DNA from 2 places in the Micromonospora globosa genome. Region 1 is predicted to be linked to the other one. Evidence: riboswitches for the same ligand, from Rfam matches in the RefSeq annotation. Region 1 holds a riboswitch; the other holds the start of a gene.
What was found. Region 1 has a riboswitch for thiamine pyrophosphate ahead of thiE (thiamine phosphate synthase). Riboswitches for the same ligand answer to the same signal wherever they lie in the genome.
Positions count from the first base shown of each region.

Region 1 (8,630 bases):
GTGACGCCGGCTACGTGGCGGGCTGCCTGTTCCGGGTGGTCGGCGTGCTGGTCCACGCGCTGCACGGCCGGGCCGGGCGGTGGCTGGTCAACGAGAAGGGCATGATCGTCTCCGCCGGACGCCTGCCCGGTGCGCCGCCGGACTTCGCCGAGCGGGCGCAGGCGCTGCTGGGCGCGGTGGGGCGTACCCCTGAGGAACTGGCGGCGACGATCGGTGCCGCCCGGACGCTGGCCGACCAGGTGCTGCCGCTGCCCGGATGACATCCGGGCAGCGGGCATAGGGTGGATCTCGTGAGTGAGATGACCTATCGCCGGCTGGGCGACTCCGGGCTCGTGGTGTCAGTGGTCGGTATCGGCTGCAACAACTTCGGCCGCAAACTCGACCTCGACGGCACCCGGGCGGTGGTGGACGCCGCGCTCGACGCCGGGATCAACTTCTTCGACACCGCCGACATCTACGGCGAGCCGCAGGGCGCCTCCGAGGAACTGCTCGGCCAGGCGCTCAAGGGCCGCCGCGACGACGTGGTGGTGGCCACCAAGTTCGGCATGGACATGAACGGCGCGAACGGGCCGGACCACGGCGCCCGGGGCGCCCGCCGCTACATCGCCCGCGCGGTCGAGGCGTCGCTGCGCCGGCTCGGCACCGACCACATCGACCTGTACCAGATGCACGAGCCCGACCCGGGCACCCCGATCGACGAGACGCTCGCCGCGCTGGACGACCTGGTGACCGCCGGCAAGGTGCGCTACCTCGGCAACTCCAACTTCGCCGGGTGGCAGATCGCCGACGCCGACTGGACCGCGTCGTCGCAGGGGCGTACCCGGTTCATCTCCGCGCAGAACCACTACTCGCTGGTGGAGCGCGGGGTGGAGGACGAGGTGATCCCCGCCTGCGAGCGGTTCGGCCTCGGCATGCTGCCGTTCTTCCCGCTCGCCAACGGGCTGCTCACCGGCAAGTACAAGCGCGGCGAGGCGCCCCCGGCGGGCAGCCGCCTGGCCGGTGGCGGCCGGTACGCCGAGCGGCTGGCCGCCGCGCGCTGGGACGTCATCGAGGCGATCGAGGCGTACGCGGCCGAGCGCGGCATCAGCATGCTCCAGGTGGCGATCGGCGGCCTGGCGGCCCGTCCCGCCGTGACGTCGGTGATCGCCGGCGCCACCACTCCCGACCAGGTGAAGGCCAATGCCGAAGCCGGGACGTGGCAGCCGTCCGACGAGGACCTGACCGCCTTGGACGCCATCCTCTGACCGTCCCTGCCAGTACATACGCGCCCGCTCGCGCGTCGGGGGTGCGCTCGCTCGTCGGCGTGCGAGCGTCGGGGCTTGCCCCGCGCGGCGTGCGCCCACCGTGGCCCGCCCGCCCGCCCGCGCGCGGAGGCACCCGTGGCGTTCCACTCAGGGGCAGCGCTCACGATGAGTGGAACGGTATGGGTGTCAAGAGGGCCCACAGACACCCACGGCGTTCCACTCGTCGCCAGATTCAGTCGCGAGTGGAACGCCATAAGTGTCTGTGGGCGGCCTCCTGACGCCCGTGGTGTCTTGGGCGTCCCGGCCCGGCCCGGCCAGGTGGCGGGTGGCGGCCGGGGGCGCGGCGGGGCGAGACTCGGGGCTGTGGGGCTGTGGGGCTGCGGCTGTGGGGCTGCGGGCTGTGGGCTGCGAGCCGGGGTGCGGGGGGCTGCGGGTGCGGATCAGTGGTTTGCCGCGGCGGCGCGACGTTCTGCCAGGGCCTGGCGCACCAGGGCGACAGTGGCGTCGGGCCGGCGTAGCACGTCGTCGACGGTGAACCGGAGCACGACCCACCCGGCCGCGCGGAGCGCGTTCAGGCGCGCCACGTCCCGCCGGAAGTGAGCCCGTTCCCGGTGGTGGTCGCCGTCGTACTCGACCGCGAGGCGGAGAGCCGGCCAGGCCAGGTCCACCCGGGCCACGAAGCGTCCGCCGGTGCGCACCTCGTGCTGGGCGGTCAGCGGGCCGAGACCGGCGTCGAGGAGGAGCAGCCGCAGCCGCGTCTCCATCGGGGACTCGCTCAACGGCTCGGCCATCGCCAGTACCTCGCGCAGCAGCGGAGCGCCCGGCCAACCCGGCCGGTCGGCGGCGTAGGCCCGCAGGACGGGCAGCTTCACGACCCGGCGACGCAGCAGCGCGTCGACGGCGACCAGCGCCTCGGCGAGTGAGCCCTGCCGGCCCAGGTCGAACGCGGTACGCAGCGGGGTCGTGACCGGCAGCCCCGCGAACCGGGTGCGGTCCGACTCGGGCAGGGGCGACCGGGTCACCAGCAGCCGTGGATGAGGACGCATGCGGGCCGGGCTCGGCAGCAGCACGGTGACCGGCGCGTCGCGGCTGAGCACGTCCGTGCCGAACAGCCAGGCGGCGCTGCGTCCCGCCAGTGCGGCACCCGGCGGCAGGCGCAACGCCACCGCCTCGCACCACATCCGGTGGTCGTCGGCGCGGTGTCCGTCCCGGTGCACGTACACGTCCGGCAGCAGGCGGATCCAGGTCGGCCCGCGCAGCATCGTCCAGGTGAGCAGTCCTTCGGAGACGGCACGGCTGCCCCGGAACGGCAGGATCGCCAGGCGGCGCGGGACACGGGCGGGAACGGACATCCGGCAGCGTGTCGTGACGAGACGATCACCTGTTGCCCCGGTACGGCATGTGAACGGTTCCTGGGAAAAACCTCACCCGGGGTTCCGTACGGGCGGGAGGCGTCGTACGGTAGGCCGCAAGTGACCCACGGGAGCCCGGTGCGGACCGGGCTGAGAGGGGGGCTGGGAGCCCCCGACCGTCGAACCTGATCCGGGTAATGCCGGCGCAGGGAGGAGCGTTGCCGTGCTGTCCCTGGGACGACTGCATCTCATCACCGACACCCGGCCGGGGCGTGACCCGCTCGCCGTGCTGCGTGCCGCCCTGCCCGTGGCGGGCGCCGAACTCGTCGTGCAGGTGCGCGTGGAGGACGACGCCACCGACCGGGAGGCGTACGAGCTGGCGTGCCGGGTGACCGAGGCGTGCCGGCCGTACGGGGCACAGTGCCTGGTCAACGACCGGCTGCACGTGGCGCTCGCGGTGGACGCCGCCGGGGGCCACGTCGGCGCGGACGATCTGCCGGTCGCAGCCGCGCGCTGCGTGCTCGGCCCGGACGCGGTGCTCGGCGCGACCGCCCGGGAGCCGGTGAGCGCCCGTACGGCCGTGGATGCGGGCGCGAGCTACCTGGGCGTGGGCCCGTGCCACGTCACCACCACCAAGTCCGGCCTGCCGGACCCGATCGGCCCCGAGGGGATACGCGCGGTCGCCGAGGCGGTCAGCGTCCCGGTGATCGCGATCGGTGGGGTGACGGCCGCGAGCGTGCCGGCGCTGCGGGCCGCCGGGGCGTACGGGGTGGCGGTGGTCGGCGCGCTCAGCCTGGCTGCCGATCCGGCGCACGCCACCGCCGAGCTGCTGCGGGCGCTGACGTGTTAAGAGGGGGCCCTTCCTCTACCGGAGGCGTTAACAGGGGGCCCTTCCTTACCGACGTGGCGGTGGTGGGCGCCGGGCCGGTGGGACTCGCGATCGCGTGGCGGTGCGCGCAGCGCGGACTGCGCGTGGTGGTGCACGACGACCGGCCCGGGTCGGGCGCCTCGTCGGTGGCCGCCGGGATGCTGTCGCCGGTCGCGGAGGCGTACTTCGGTGAGCACGAACTCACAGCGCTTCTCGTCGGGTCCGCCGCCCGCTGGCCCGGTTTCGCGGCCGAACTGGCCGGGGCGAGCGGCGTCGACCTCGGGTACCGCACCGAGGGCACGCTCGTCGTCGGGCTCACCGCCGACGACCTGGCCGAGGCGGGGCGGCTGTGGTCGTACCAACGGGGTCTGGGACTGCCGATCACGCCGCTGCGGCCCTCGGAGCTGCGCGACCGCGAGCCGGCGCTGGCACCGCGCGTGCGCGGCGGCGCGGTGGCCCCCGGCGACCACCAAGTGGATCCGCGACGGCTGGTCGCCGCGTTGCGCACTGCTGCGGAACGCGTCGGCGTGGAGCTGCGCCCGGCCCGCGTCGGCGCGCTGTCCGAGGTGGACGCCCGGGTCACTGTGGTCGCGGCCGGCTGCGGCGCGGCGAGCCTGACCGGCCTGCCGGTCCGGCCGGTCAAGGGCCAGGTGCTGCGGCTGCGCGCGCCGGGTGGCGGTCCGCCGGGCTTCCGGCACGTGATCCGGGGGTACGCGGACAGCGAGCCGGTCTACCTGGTGCCCCGGGACAGCGGTGAGGTCGTGGTCGGGGCGACTGTGGAGGAGCGCGCGGACACCGAGGTCACCGCCGGTGGCGTGCTGACACTGCTGCGCGCCGCCGCCGAGCTGGTGCCGGAACTCGTCGAGTACGAGCTGGTGGAGGCCGTTGCCGGGCTGCGCCCCGGTACGCCCGACAACGCGCCGATCATCGGGCCGCTCCCCGGGCAGTCGGGCGTGCTCGCGGCGACCGGGCACCACAGGCACGGCATCGTGCTCACCCCGGTCACCGCCGACATGGTCACCGAGCTGATCGTCACCGGCGAGCCGGATCCCGCGCTCGCCCCCTTCACCCCGGACCGCTTCGGGAAGGAGCGCACGTGGAACTGATCGTCAACGGCACCGGCCGGACGCTGCCCGAGGGCGTCACCGTCGCCGAGGTGGTCCGCACCGTCACCGACCGGGAGCGCGGGCTCGCCGTAGCGGTCAACGGCGAGGTGGTGCCACGCGGCGGCTGGTCGGCGAGCGTGCTGCGCGACGGCGACCGGGTCGAGGTACTCAGCGCCACCCAGGGCGGGTGAACGGATGTCCGCACTGGAGATCGGCGGGGTCGCGTTCGGCTCGCGGCTCATCCTCGGCACCGGCGGCGCGGCCAACCTGCACGTGCTGGAGCAGGCGATCCGCGCCTCCGGCACCGAGCTGGTGACGTTGGCGCTGCGCCGGGTGGACACCACGCCCGGCGGCTCGGGCGGCCTGCTCGACCTGGTGGAGCGGTGCGGCGTACGGCTGCTGCCGAACACGGCCGGCTGCCGCACCGCCGTGGAGGCGGTGAAGACGGCGCACCTGGCCCGGGAGGCGTTCGACACGGACTGGGTGAAGCTGGAGGTGATCGGCGACGAGCGCACGCTCCTGCCCGACGGGGTGGAGCTGCTGCGCGCCGCCGAGGAACTGGTGGCCGACGGGTTCACAGTGCTGCCGTACACCTCGGACGATCCCGTGCTGGCCCGGCGGCTGGCCGACGTGGGCTGCGCGGCGGTGATGCCGGCCGGGTCGCCGATCGGCTCCGGGCTGGGCATCGGCAACCCGCACCACATCCGGCTGATCCGGGCGGCTGTGGACGTGCCGGTGGTGCTGGACGCGGGCATCGGCACCGCCTCCGACGCGGCCCTGGCGATGGAGCTGGGCTGCGACGCGGTGCTGCTGGCCAGTGCCGTGACCCGGGCCGCCGACCCGGTGGCGATGGCCACGGCCATGCGGTACGCGGTCGAGGCCGGGCACCTGGCGTACGGCGCGGGCCGCATCACCCGTCGCTTCCACGCCTTGCCGTCCACCCCCGACGAGGGACGGCCGGACCTGTGACCGCTCTACGCGTTGCGGATCCTGGTACGGAGGCGCCCGTGGAGGGGCGGCCGCGTACCAAGATCTACACCGGCCCGACCGGGGTCGTGCTGCTCACCGATCGGCGGGTCGCCAAGAGGGCGCTCGTCGACGTGGTCGCGGGGGCCGTCGGCGGGGGAGTGCGCTGGGTGGTGCTGCGGGAGAAGGACCTGCCCCGCGCCGAACGCCTCGCGCTCGCCGTCGAGCTGCGCGCGATCCTCGCCGAGGCGGGCGGCACGCTCGTCGTGGCCGGACCCGATCCGCTCGACGGGGACGCGGTGCACCTGCCCGCCGCCGGCCCGTACCCGCCGCCCGCAGTCGGATTGGTCGGCCGGTCCTGTCACGACACCGCCGAGCTGGCCCGGCTCACCACCGAGCACTACGCCACGCTGTCCCCGGTCTACGAGACAAGAACAAAGCCCGGCTACGGCCCACCCCTGCAACCCGACGGACTGCGCGAGCTGATCGCGGTGACCAAGGTGCCCGTGCTGGCACTAGGCGGCATCGAAACGGCAGCTCAGGTCAGTGCATGCGTGGAGGCGGGCGCCACCGGAGTAGCAGTCCTGGGCACCATCATGCGCGCCGACGACCCCACCGAAACCGCCACCACGCTGGGCAGAGCCTTCCAGGAGGCGGCCACCCGTGTGGCGCGCACCCACCCCGCGCGATCCGACCACGGCCCGCACGCGACAGGGCTGCGGCCGACCGTGCCCACGGAGGGATCAAGCCTGACCGCCCGGAGTGGGCACGGTCGGCCGCAGCCCCGACCGCAACCACTGTCGGCCGCAGCCGTCACAGCAACCGCCGGAGAAGAGAACCAGTGACGCCGAAAACAGTTCTCAGCATCGCCGGCTCCGACTCCGGAGCGGGAGCGGGCATCCAGGCCGACCTCAAGACGTTCGCCGCGCTCGGGGCGTACGGCACCACAGTGCTCACCGCCGTCACCGCGCAGAGCACCCGGGGCGTGGACGCCGTCCTGCCCCTGCCGCCGCAGACAGTGCGCGACCAGATGGACAGCGTCCTCGGCGACTTCGACGTGCGCGCCGTGAAGACCGGCATGCTCGGCACCCCCGCGGTCGCCGACGCGGTGGCCGAGGCGGCCCGGGCCGGGCGGCTGCCGCACCTGGTCGTCGACCCGGTACTGGTCGCCACGAGCGGGCACCGGCTCGGCGTGGTGGAGGCGGTCGAGCGGCTCCTGCCGTACGCGGAGGTGGCGACACCGAACTGCGCGGAGGCCGCGGCCCTCACCGGAGGCCCGGTGGGCACCGTCGAGGAGATGGTCGCGGCGGCCGAGGCGCTGGCGGCGCGCGGACCGGCGTTCGTGGTGGTGACCGGCGGCGACGTGGACGCCGACGGCGAGTCGGTGGACGTGCTCGCCGGCGGCGGGACGACCCGCCTGCTGCGCGCGCCCCGGGTGGACACCCGGCACAACCACGGCACCGGCTGTTCGTTCTCGGCCGCCGTCGCGGTCCGGCTCGCCGCGGGCGACGCGGTGCCGGTCGCGGTGGCGGCCGCCAAGGAGTACGTCACCCGCGCGCTGACCGGCGCGCGGACCTGGGAGCTGGGCGCGGGACGCGGCCCGCTGGACCACTTCGGCTGGTCCGCATGAGCGACAGGGAGGCTGTCATGCAGGCACGTCGCAAGGTGTACGTGGAAGGGTCACGCCCGGACGTCCGGGTGCCGTTCACCGAGGTGACGCTGGCCGGAGACAACCCTCCGGTACGGCTCTACGACACCTCCGGTCCCGGCTCCGACCCGGAGGTGGGGCTGCCCGCGCTGCGCGGAACGTGGATCGCCGAGCGCGGCGACGTGGCCCCGGTACGCGGCGCCGGCACGCCGCTGGCGGGTGTGGAGGGGAAGCGGCCGACGCAGTTCGCGTACGCCCGGGCCGGGATCGTCACTCCGGAGATGGAGTTCGTGGCGGTCCGGGAGTCGGTGGCGCCGGAGTTCGTCCGGGACGAGATCGCGGCCGGGCGGGCCGTGCTGCCGCTCAACGTCAACCACCCCGAGTGCGAGCCGGCCATCATCGGCAAGGCGTTCCTGGTGAAGGTCAACGCCAACATCGGCACCTCGGCTGTCACCTCGTCGGTGGCCGAGGAGGTGGAGAAGCTGACCTGGGCCACCCGGTGGGGCGCGGACACCGTGATGGACCTGTCCACCGGCAAGCGCATCCACGAGACCCGCGAGGCGATCGTGCGGAACGCGCCGGTGCCGATCGGCACGGTGCCGATCTACCAGGCGCTGGAGAAGGTCGGCGGCGACCCGGTGAAGCTGAGCTGGGAGGTGTTCCGCGAGACCGTCATCGAGCAGGCGGAGCAGGGCGTCGACTACATGACGGTGCACGCCGGGGTACTGCTGCCGTACGTGCCGCTGGCGGTGGACCGGGTCACCGGGATCGTGTCGCGGGGTGGCTCGATCATGGCGGCCTGGTGCCTGGCGCACCACGAGGAGAACTTCCTCTACACGAACTTCCGGGAGCTGTGTTCGCTGCTCGCGAAGTACGACGTGACGTTCTCCCTCGGTGACGGCCTGCGCCCCGGTTCCATCGCGGACGCCAACGACGAGGCGCAGTTCGCCGAGCTGCGCACGCTCGGTGAGCTGACGAAGGTCGCCTGGGAGTACGACGTCCAGGTGATGATCGAAGGCCCCGGGCACGTGCCGATGCACAAGATCAAGGAGAACGTGGACCTCCAGCAGGAGTGGTGCCACGAGGCGCCGTTCTACACGCTCGGCCCGCTGACCACCGACGTCGCGCCCGCGTACGACCACATCACCTCCGCGATCGGCGCGGCGATGATCGGCATGTTCGGCACCGCGATGCTCTGCTACGTCACCCCGAAGGAGCACCTCGGGCTGCCCGACCGCGACGACGTGAAGGCGGGCGTGATCGCGTACAAGATCGCCGCGCACGCGGCCGACCTGGCCAAGGGGCACCCCGGCGCGCAGGCGTGGGACGACGCGCTGTCCAAGGCCCGGTTCGAGTTCCGCTGGGAGGACCAGTTCAACCTGGCGCTGGACCCGGAGACCGCGCGGGCGTACCACGACGCGACGCTGCCCGCCGAGCCCGCCAAGA
Region 1 is NZ_JNZR01000003.1:179,187-187,816, forward strand. It holds gene IF06_RS0105305 (nucleotidyltransferase family protein) at 1-260, shown strand, start outside; gene IF06_RS0105310 (aldo/keto reductase) at 282-1,244, shown strand; gene IF06_RS0105315 (DUF559 domain-containing protein) at 1,685-2,596, opposite strand; TPP riboswitch at 2,714-2,825, shown strand; gene thiE (thiamine phosphate synthase) at 2,820-3,446, shown strand; gene thiO (glycine oxidase ThiO) at 3,440-4,570, shown strand; gene thiS (sulfur carrier protein ThiS) at 4,561-4,761, shown strand; gene IF06_RS0105335 (thiazole synthase) at 4,766-5,539, shown strand; gene IF06_RS0105340 (thiamine phosphate synthase) at 5,578-6,381, shown strand; gene thiD (bifunctional hydroxymethylpyrimidine kinase/phosphomethylpyrimidine kinase) at 6,378-7,166, shown strand; gene thiC (phosphomethylpyrimidine synthase ThiC) at 7,184-8,630, shown strand, end outside.

Region 2 (8,630 bases), on a different contig from region 1:
TGCACGGTCCAGCGGCCGGTGCCCTTCTGCTCGGCCTGGTCGAGCACGATGTCCACGAACGCCTGGCCGGTGGCCGCGTCGGTGTGGCCGAGCACGTCGGCGGTGATCTCGATGAGGAACGACCCCAGCTCGCCGCCGTTCCACTCCCGGAAGATCTCCGCGATCTCCGCCGGGCTCGCCGACAGACCGGCCCGCAACAGGTCGTACGCCTCGGCGATGAGCTGCATGTCGGCGTACTCGATGCCGTTGTGGACCATCTTCACGAAGTGGCCCGCGCCGTCCGGCCCGATGTGCCGGCAGCAGGGCTCACCGTCCACCTGCGCGGCGATCTTCTCGAAGATCGGCCCGAGCTTGCGGTACGACTCGGCCGACCCGCCGGGCATGATGCTCGGACCGAGCAGCGCGCCCTCCTCGCCGCCGGACACTCCGGTGCCGACGAAGTGCAGCCCGTGCGCGCGCAGCGCCTCCTCCCGGCGGCGGGTGTCGGCGAAGTGCGCGTTGCCGCAGTCGACGACGATGTCGCCCTCCTCCAGCAGCGGGACCAGTTCGTCGATCACCGCGTCGGTGGGCGCGCCGGCCTTCACCATCACGATCACCGCGCGGGGCCGCTCCAGCGAGCCGACGAAGTCCGCGAGCGACTCCGACGGCACGAACGTGCCCTCGTCGCCGTGCTCGGCGACCAGGCTCCGGGTACGTTCCGGCGACCGGTTGTGCACCGCCACGGCGAAGCCGTTGCGGGCCAGGTTCCGGGCCAGGTTGCGGCCCATCACCGCCAGACCGGTGACCCCGATCTGCGCCGTCGCCTGCTCTGCCATGCGTACCGCCACCTCTCGTTCGTGCTGCCGTTCTGCGACCGTATCGCGGTCGCCGGGGGAGCGGGCGGGGACGTCGACAGGGCGTGATCGCCGGGTGGCCGTGCGTCTCGCGCGGGCGCGTTCGCGTTCTCTCCCGGTAAATCGGGTGCGGGTTTCCGGGCGGCGGGATAGCGTTGCCGCATGCGTAAGTGACGCCCCACCTCCGAGCCCGGTCCACCGCCGCCAGTGCCGTGGACCCGTCCTGCTCCGGGCGTCCGCATTCCTTCCCGCCACCGTCGGTCGCGGTGTCTGTCGTGATCGGAACGCACCGGAGCCCCCGCTCGGCGCGTCCCGGTCGGCGCGCCCGCACGACAGGAGGCCCGCGAATGCCCGCGAAGCGCAATCCGAAGAAGTCCCGCAAGCAGTCGTCGCCGCAGGTGACCCCGCCGAAGCTCGACGCGCTCACGCTGACGCCACCCGCGGTGGTGCTCCCCACGGAGCCGGTGGCGTCCGCCGTGTCCCCGGACTCGGTGCCGCCCTCGGAGTCCCTGGAGACCCCGGTCCTGCCGGGCGCATCCGCGACGCCGCCCCGGTCCGGCCCACCGGCAGGGCGGCAGGCCCGGAACACCGGGCGTAGTCAGCGCGCCGGCCAGACCCGGTTCTACGCCTTCCGCCGCAGCTGACCGACAGCCCTTTCCCGGTCAGCCGCTCACCGGGCAGGCCCCTCATCGGGGGCCTGCCCGGGCGTCCCCCCGGAGATCTTGGACGATTCCGGCCCCTAGAAGGGCCATCCCATACCAAGATCCACTCCAGCCCTGTCGATCATGAAGTTGGCGGCGACAAAACGGGCAACCGGTGCCGTCAACTTCATGATCAACAGGGCGAGGGTGGCGGGGACGGGGTCAGCCGATCAAGGGGCGGAAGGTGCCCAGGGCGATGCTTGTGGCCAGGGCACCGCCGGCCAGCAGCGCGGCGCCCGCCACGAGCAGGGCGTCGGCGCGGGTGAAGCGCTGCGGGCGGGCCACGGTGCGCGGCGTACCCGCGTCGAAGCCCCGGGCGTCCATCGCCACGGCCAGCCGGGTACCCCGCCGGATCGCGCCCACCAGCAGCGTGAACGCGGTGGACGCGAACAGCCGCAGCTTCGCCACCGGGTTGCGGCCGGCGTCCACGCCGCGGGCCCGGCGGGCCATGCTGATCATCCGCCACTCCTGTTCCAGCAGCGGCACCATCCGGAACGCGGCGAGCGCCCCGATGGCGAACCGGGCGGGCGTCTTCGCGTTCTGGATCAACGCGTCGGCCAGGTCCGTCGGGTCGGTGGTGGCGAACACGACGATGCCGGGCAGCGCCACGGCGAGCATCCGCAGCACCAGGCCCAGCGCGGTGACGAGGACGCCCTCGGTCACCAGGACCGGGCCGGCCTCCACCAGCACCCGGCCGGAGCGGTCGGCCGCGAAGAGCACCAGCGTGATCAGGATGCCGGCGGCACCGGCGAGCAGCGGCCAGGCCCGGCGGGCCAGCACCCGGTAGCGGACCCCGAACAGCGGCAGCACCGCGAGTTCCACGGCGATGGCGATGGCCGGTGCGACCGGGTCGAGCGTCGCCACCAGGATCAGCGTGAAGACCACAGCGGCGGCCAGCTTCGCCACCGGGTTGCGCCGGGCCAGCGGGGCGCCGGGTGCGGCGACCGGTTCGAGGCCGATCACGTGGCCACCCCGTCGGGGGAGCGGTGCAGGGTGAGCGTCGTGTCGGCCAGCGCGGCGACGAAGTCCTCGTCGTGGGTCACCGCGACCACGCCGTGCCCGGCGTCGCGCAGCTCGGCGAGCAGGTCGACCAGCTCCAGCCAGGTCCGCCGGTCCTGGCCGAACGTGGGCTCGTCGCAGATCAGCAGGCGGGGCGCGGTGGCCAGGGCCGTCGCCACACTCAGCCGCCGCGCCTCCCCACCGGAGAGGGTGTACGGGTTGGCGCCGGCCAGCCGGTCCAGCCGCAACCGGTGCAGCAGCTCGTCGACGGTGGCGGTCACCGCCGACTCGGGCCGGCCGGTGCGGCGCGGGCCGAGCGCCAGCTCGTCGCGGACCGTGGCGGTGACGAACTGGTGTTCCGGATCCTGGAACACTGAACCGATCCGGCGTACCAGCGCGGGTGCCCGCCAGCGGTGCGGGGGAGTACGCGCGTCCCGCCCGGCGAGTTCCGCCGACGCGGTGACGGTGCCCGTGCCGGGCTTCAGCAGCCCGCCCAGGAGCAGCGCCAGTGTGGACTTGCCGGCGCCGTTGGGGCCGAGGACGGCGAGCGCCTCGCCGGCGCGTACCCGGAGATCGGTGGGGTCTAGCCGGGGCGGCAGGCCGAGCCGCTCCGCGGTGAGCAGCACGTCGCCGGGCGGCGTGGTGGCGTGCCGGGGTGGCGCGACGTGGCCGGGTACCCAGACCCCGGCGGCGGCCAGCGCGTCGCCGTGCGCGGCGAAGACCGCCTCGGGTGGCCCGTCGGCGCGCACCCCGCCGCCGGGTTCCAGCACGACGACGCGGTCGACCAGCGGCAGTGCCTCGGTGACCCGGTGCTCGACCAGGACCATCGTGGTGTCCGGGTCGAGCGCGTTCGCGACGGCCCGGCGGATCAGGGTGGCACCGGCCGGGTCGAGGTTGGCGGTGGGCTCGTCGAGCAGCAGCAGCCCGGGACGCAGCGCGAGCGTGCCGGCCAGCGCCAGCCGCTGCTGCTCGCCGCCGCTGAGCGCTGCGGTGGGGCGGTCCCTGTCGTACGGGAAGCCGACCCGGTGCAGCGCCTCGTCGACGCGGGGCCAGATCTCCCCGGCGGGTACACCACGGTTCTCCAGCCCGAACGCCACGTCGTCGCCGGAGCGGGCCATGACGAGCTGGGTCTCCGGGTCCTGGAAGACGATGCCGACGCGCTCGCGGGCCTTGCGCGGGTCCAGCCCGTCGATCTCGACGGTGCCCTCCTGCTCGCCGGAGTCCTCCGGCAGCAGCCCGGCCAGCGCGGCCAGCAGCGTGCTCTTACCGGCGCCGGAGGGTCCGAGCAGCAGCACCCGCTCGCCGCTCTCCACGCGCAGATCCACCCCGCGCAGAGCCCAGCGTTTCCGTCCCCCGTGCCGCCACCCGAACCCCCGCAGCACCACCCCGCTCACCGCCCGCCCACCCCCTCTTCTCCGTCGATCATGAGGTTGACGGCGATGACGGGTGCCGAAACGGCCGCCAACTTCATGATCGACACGATGGAGGCGTCAGACCAGGGCTCGGTCGCGGCCGGCGGGAAAGCGGTCCAGGACGCCGGTGTTCGCCAGCGCGCGGGTGAGGACGTGCGCGCCGAGACCGGCGACGATCGTGGCGCTGACGATCGTGATCAGCGCGTACGGGAGGCGGTAGGAGGCGAAGTCGAACGCCTTGTTCCAGTAGACGAAGTCGAAGATCGCCGCGCCGAGACCGGTCAGCGCACCGGCCAGCACCGCCACCGGCAGTCGGAACGAGCGGTACCGGAACGCGGCGAAGGCCAGCTCGGCGCCGATGCCCTGCATCAGGCCCTGGAGGATCACGATGCTCGCCCACTGGCTGCCCAGCAGGGCGGAGATGATCGCGGCCACCGTCTCGCAGTACAGCGCGGCGCCCGGCTTGCGGATGATCAGGCCGGCGAGCACCGCCGGGATCAGCCACACGCCGTAGAGCACGGCCTGGGCCGGCGGGAAGAACGCGGACGCCGCGTCGGTGGCGCTCCAGAGCAGGCCCCAGGCCCAGAAGACGACGCCGAAGGCGACGGCGATGACCGAGGCGACGACGATGTCGACGGTACGCCAGCGGTTGCTGTCGGTGTGGTTCACGGTTGACTCCCAGTTCGTCGAGGTGAACCAGGAGAAGACGCACGCCGCGCCCGGTGGTCACCGGACGGCGACGCGGCTGGAGGTCGACCGAACTCCCTGCGCTGGCATTACCCAGATCAGGTTCGAGGGTCTGCGGGCACCGGCCCGCACTCTCAGCGCTGTGCGCTCCCCTGTCGGATGTGAAGTTGTCTCGTCGCAGACGCTAGCACCGACCACGGGCCCCGGCCCAGCAGGGCGAGTGTCGGTATGGTGGCGATCATGCTGGTGGATGCGCGGGGACTGACGTTCGAGGTACGCGCCGGCGGCCCCGAGGACGGTGACCCGGTCCTGTTGCTGCACGGCTTTCCGCAGCACTCCGGTGAGTGGGACGCGGTCACACCCGCGCTGCACGCCGCCGGGCTGCGCACGTACGCGCTCGACCAGCGCGGCTACTCACCCGGCGCGCGTCCGGCGGACGTCGGGGCGTACCGGATTCCGGAGCTGGTGGCCGACGCGGCCGCGGTGCTCGACGCGCTCGGGGTGACAGGCGCCCATGTGGTCGGCCACGACTGGGGCGCCATCGTGGCGTGGGGGCTGGCGGCGGCGCACCCGGAGCGGGTGCGGACGCTGACCGCGGTGTCGGTGCCGCACCCGGCCGCGATGGGGCACGCGCTCGCCACCGACCCGCGGCAGAAGGTCAAGTCCGCGTACATCGCGTTGTTCCGCAAGCCCGGTACGGCGGAGAAGGTGCTGCTGGCGTGGAACGGCGCCACGCTGCGCAAGCTGCTGAGCGGAGTGGGTGACGCCGACGTGGTGGCCCGGTACGCCGAGCCGATGCGCGAGCCGGGCGCGTTGACGGCGGCGTTGAACTGGTACCGCGCGATGACCGGTGCGGACATGAAGGCGGTCGCCCCGGTGGGGGTGCCCACCACGTTCGTGTGGAGCGACAAGGACGTGGCGATCGGCCGGACGGCCGCGCAGGCGTGCGCCGCGCACGTCACCGGTGACTACCGGTTCGTGACGCTGTCCGGCGTCAGCCACTGGATCCCGGACGAGGCGCCCGGCCCGCTGGCCGAGGCGATCCTCGCCCGGTGCGCGGGAACGGAGGAGGCATGACGGTGAGCGCCGAGGCGTACCTGGCGGTGGTGACCGAGACGATCGGCCGGGTCGCCGCCGAGCAGCGGCAGAACGTGGCCGACGCGGCCGACCTGATCGCGGCGGCGCTGCGCGCCGACGGTGTGGTGCACGCGTTCGGCACCGGGCACTCCGAGGCGCTGGCCATGGAGATCGCCGGCCGGGCCGGCGGGCTGGTGCCCACCAACCGGATCGCGCTGCGTGACCTGGTGCTGATCGGCGGCGACCCGGCCGACGTGCTCGGCCCGAAGCTGGAGCGCGACCCGGCCGTGGCGCACCGCCTCTACGAGCTGGCGCCGATCCGGCCGCAGGACGTGTTCGTGCTGGCCTCGAACTCGGGCGTGAACGGGGCGATGGTCGAGTTCGCGTCCATCGTGAAGGAACGCGGGCACGGCCTGGTGGCGATCACGTCGGCACAGCACTCGGCGCGGATGACCTCGCGGCACCCGTCCGGCCGCAAGCTCGCCGACTTCGCCGACGTGGTGCTGGACAACGGCGCCCCGTACGGCGACGCCACGCTGCCGCTGCCGGGCGGCGGCGCGGTCGGCGCGGTCTCCTCGATCACCGCGGCGCTGCTCGCCCAGCAGATCGTCGCCGAGGTGGTGGCCCGGCTGATCGCGGCGGGGCAGCGCCCGCCGGTCTACCTGTCCGCGAACATCACCGGCGGCGACGAGCACAACGCCGAGTTGGAGGCACGGTACGCGGGCCGGATCCGCCGCGGTTCCTGAACCGGTTTCGTGATCATCCGTACGGGGCACAGGCGGTCCTGCCGGTGGGCGTTCACCCGCCGGCCGTGCCGTCTCCCGGGGAGGTCCGCGAGTGTCCAAGGAATCCGAGAAGCAGCGCTGGCAGCGCAACTTCGCCGATCTGTTGCAGGAGCTGCGGGTCGCGCAGACCGGCGTGCAGATCCTCTTCGCCTTCCTGCTGACGCTGCCGTTCAGCAACGGGTTCGGCCGGACCACGGAGTTCCAGCGCGACGTCTACATCGTGGCGCTGCTGACCGCCGCCGCGTCCGCCGCGATGATCATTTCTCCGGTCGCGTTCCACCGGGCGCTGTTCCGGCAGGGGCGTAAGCCGGAGCTGGTCCGGTTCGCCCACCGGATGGCCACCGGCGGCCTGTTCTTCATGCTGATCGCGATGGTCAGCTCGGTCCTGCTGGTCACCGACTTCGTGCTGGACCGGCCGATCGCGTTCCTGCTCAGCGCGCTCACCGGCCTCTGGTTCCTGATCTTCTGGGCCATCCTGCCGTTCAGCCGGCGCAACTGGGGTGAGGACGACATCGACGACGAGGACGACAACCCGCAGACGCTCACCGACTGACCGTCCGCCAAATCGGACGTGCACGCAGCGCTACCCCTGGGTAACACCCGGGGGTAGCGTCGTTTTCGTCGAACGCGTCGACGCAGCCGGACCGACGAGGAGGCAGCCGTGACCACGACACAGAACAGCCGGCCCGAGTCACCAGACGGCGCGGGGCCGCTGCCCGCCGAGGCGGGCCAGGTCTCCGAGAAGGAGGCCCGGCAGGTCGCCGAGGCCGCCCGCGAGTCGGCCTGGGACCGGCCCAGCTTCGGCAAGGAACTGTTCCTCGGCCGCTTCCGGCTCGACCTGATCGACCCGTGGCCCCGCCCCGATCCGGCCGAGGTGGCCCGCGCCGACGAGTTCCTCGGCTCGCTGCGCGCGTACCTGACGTCCGAGGTGGACGGCGAGGCGATCGAGCGGGACGCGCGCATCCCCGACGAGGTGTTCCACGGCCTGGCCGGGCTCGGCACGTTCGGCATGAAGATCGACCGTAAGTACGGCGGGCTGGGGCTGAGCAACCTGCACTACTGCCGGGCGCTGATGCTCGTCGGCTCGGTGAACCCGGCGGTCAGCGCGCTGCTCTCCGCGCACCAGTCGATCGGCGTGCCGCAGCCGCTGAAGATGTTCGGCACGCCCGAGCAGAAGGAACGGTTCCTGCCCCGGCTCGCCGCCGGTGAGGTCTCCGCGTTCCTGCTCACCGAGCCGGACGTCGGCTCCGACCCGGCCCGGCTCGCCACCACCGCCGAGCCGACCGCCGACGGCACCGGCTACCGGCTCAACGGGGTGAAGCTCTGGGCCACGAACGGCACGCTCGCCACGCTGCTGGTGGTGATGGCCCGGGTGCCGGCCGGCGAGGGGCGGCGCGGCGGCATCACCGCGTTCGTGGTGGAGGGCGACAGCGACGGCATCACCGTGGAGCGGCGCAACTCCTTCGTCGGGTTGCGCGGCCTGGAGAACAGCCTCACCCGGTTCCACGACGTGTTCGTGCCGAAGGAGAACGTGATCGGCGGTGAGGGCAAGGGCCTCAAGATCGCGCTGACCACGTTGAACACCGGCCGGCTCTCGCTGCCTGCCATGTGCGTCGGCGCCGGGAAGTGGGCGCTCAACGTGGCCCGCGAGTGGGCGGCGGACCGGGTCCAGTGGGGCCGCCCGGTGGGCGAGCACGAGGCGGTGGCGAAGAAGCTGGCCTTCATCGCCGCCACCACGTACGGCATGGAGTCCATGCTCGACCTGTCCTGCATGCTCGCCGACGACGACCGCAACGACATCCGGATCGAGGCGGCGCTGGTCAAGCTCTACGCCAGCGAGATGGCCTGGCGGATCGCCGACGAGCTGATCCAGATCCGCGGTGGCCGTGGCTACGAGACGGCCGACTCGCTCGCCGCCCGGGGGGAACGGCCGGCCGCCGTCGAGCAGCTCCTGCGCGACCTGCGGATCAACCGGATCTTCGAGGGCTCCACCGAGATCATGCACCTGCTGATCGCCCGCGAGGCGGTCGACGCGCACCTGTCCGTCGCGGGCGACATCATCGACCCCGACGCCGGGCTGGGCCGCAAGGCGAAGGCGGGCGCGCGGGCCGGCGCCTTCTACGCGAGGTGGCTGCC
Region 2 is NZ_JNZR01000039.1:53,589-62,218, forward strand. It holds gene gndA (NADP-dependent phosphogluconate dehydrogenase) at 1-815, opposite strand, end outside; gene IF06_RS0128340 (hypothetical protein) at 1,181-1,477, shown strand; gene IF06_RS0128345 (energy-coupling factor transporter transmembrane component T family protein) at 1,697-2,497, opposite strand; gene IF06_RS0128350 (ABC transporter ATP-binding protein) at 2,494-3,927, opposite strand; gene IF06_RS0128360 (ECF transporter S component) at 4,024-4,614, opposite strand; TPP riboswitch at 4,690-4,796, opposite strand; gene IF06_RS0128365 (alpha/beta fold hydrolase) at 4,873-5,709, shown strand; gene IF06_RS0128370 (sugar isomerase domain-containing protein) at 5,706-6,455, shown strand; gene IF06_RS0128375 (DUF6328 family protein) at 6,547-7,047, shown strand; gene IF06_RS0128380 (acyl-CoA dehydrogenase family protein) at 7,156-8,630, shown strand, end outside.
Region 2: it holds a riboswitch for thiamine pyrophosphate, as region 1 does, so the genes downstream of both, IF06_RS0128360 (ECF transporter S component) here and thiE (thiamine phosphate synthase) in region 1, are expected to answer to the same signal.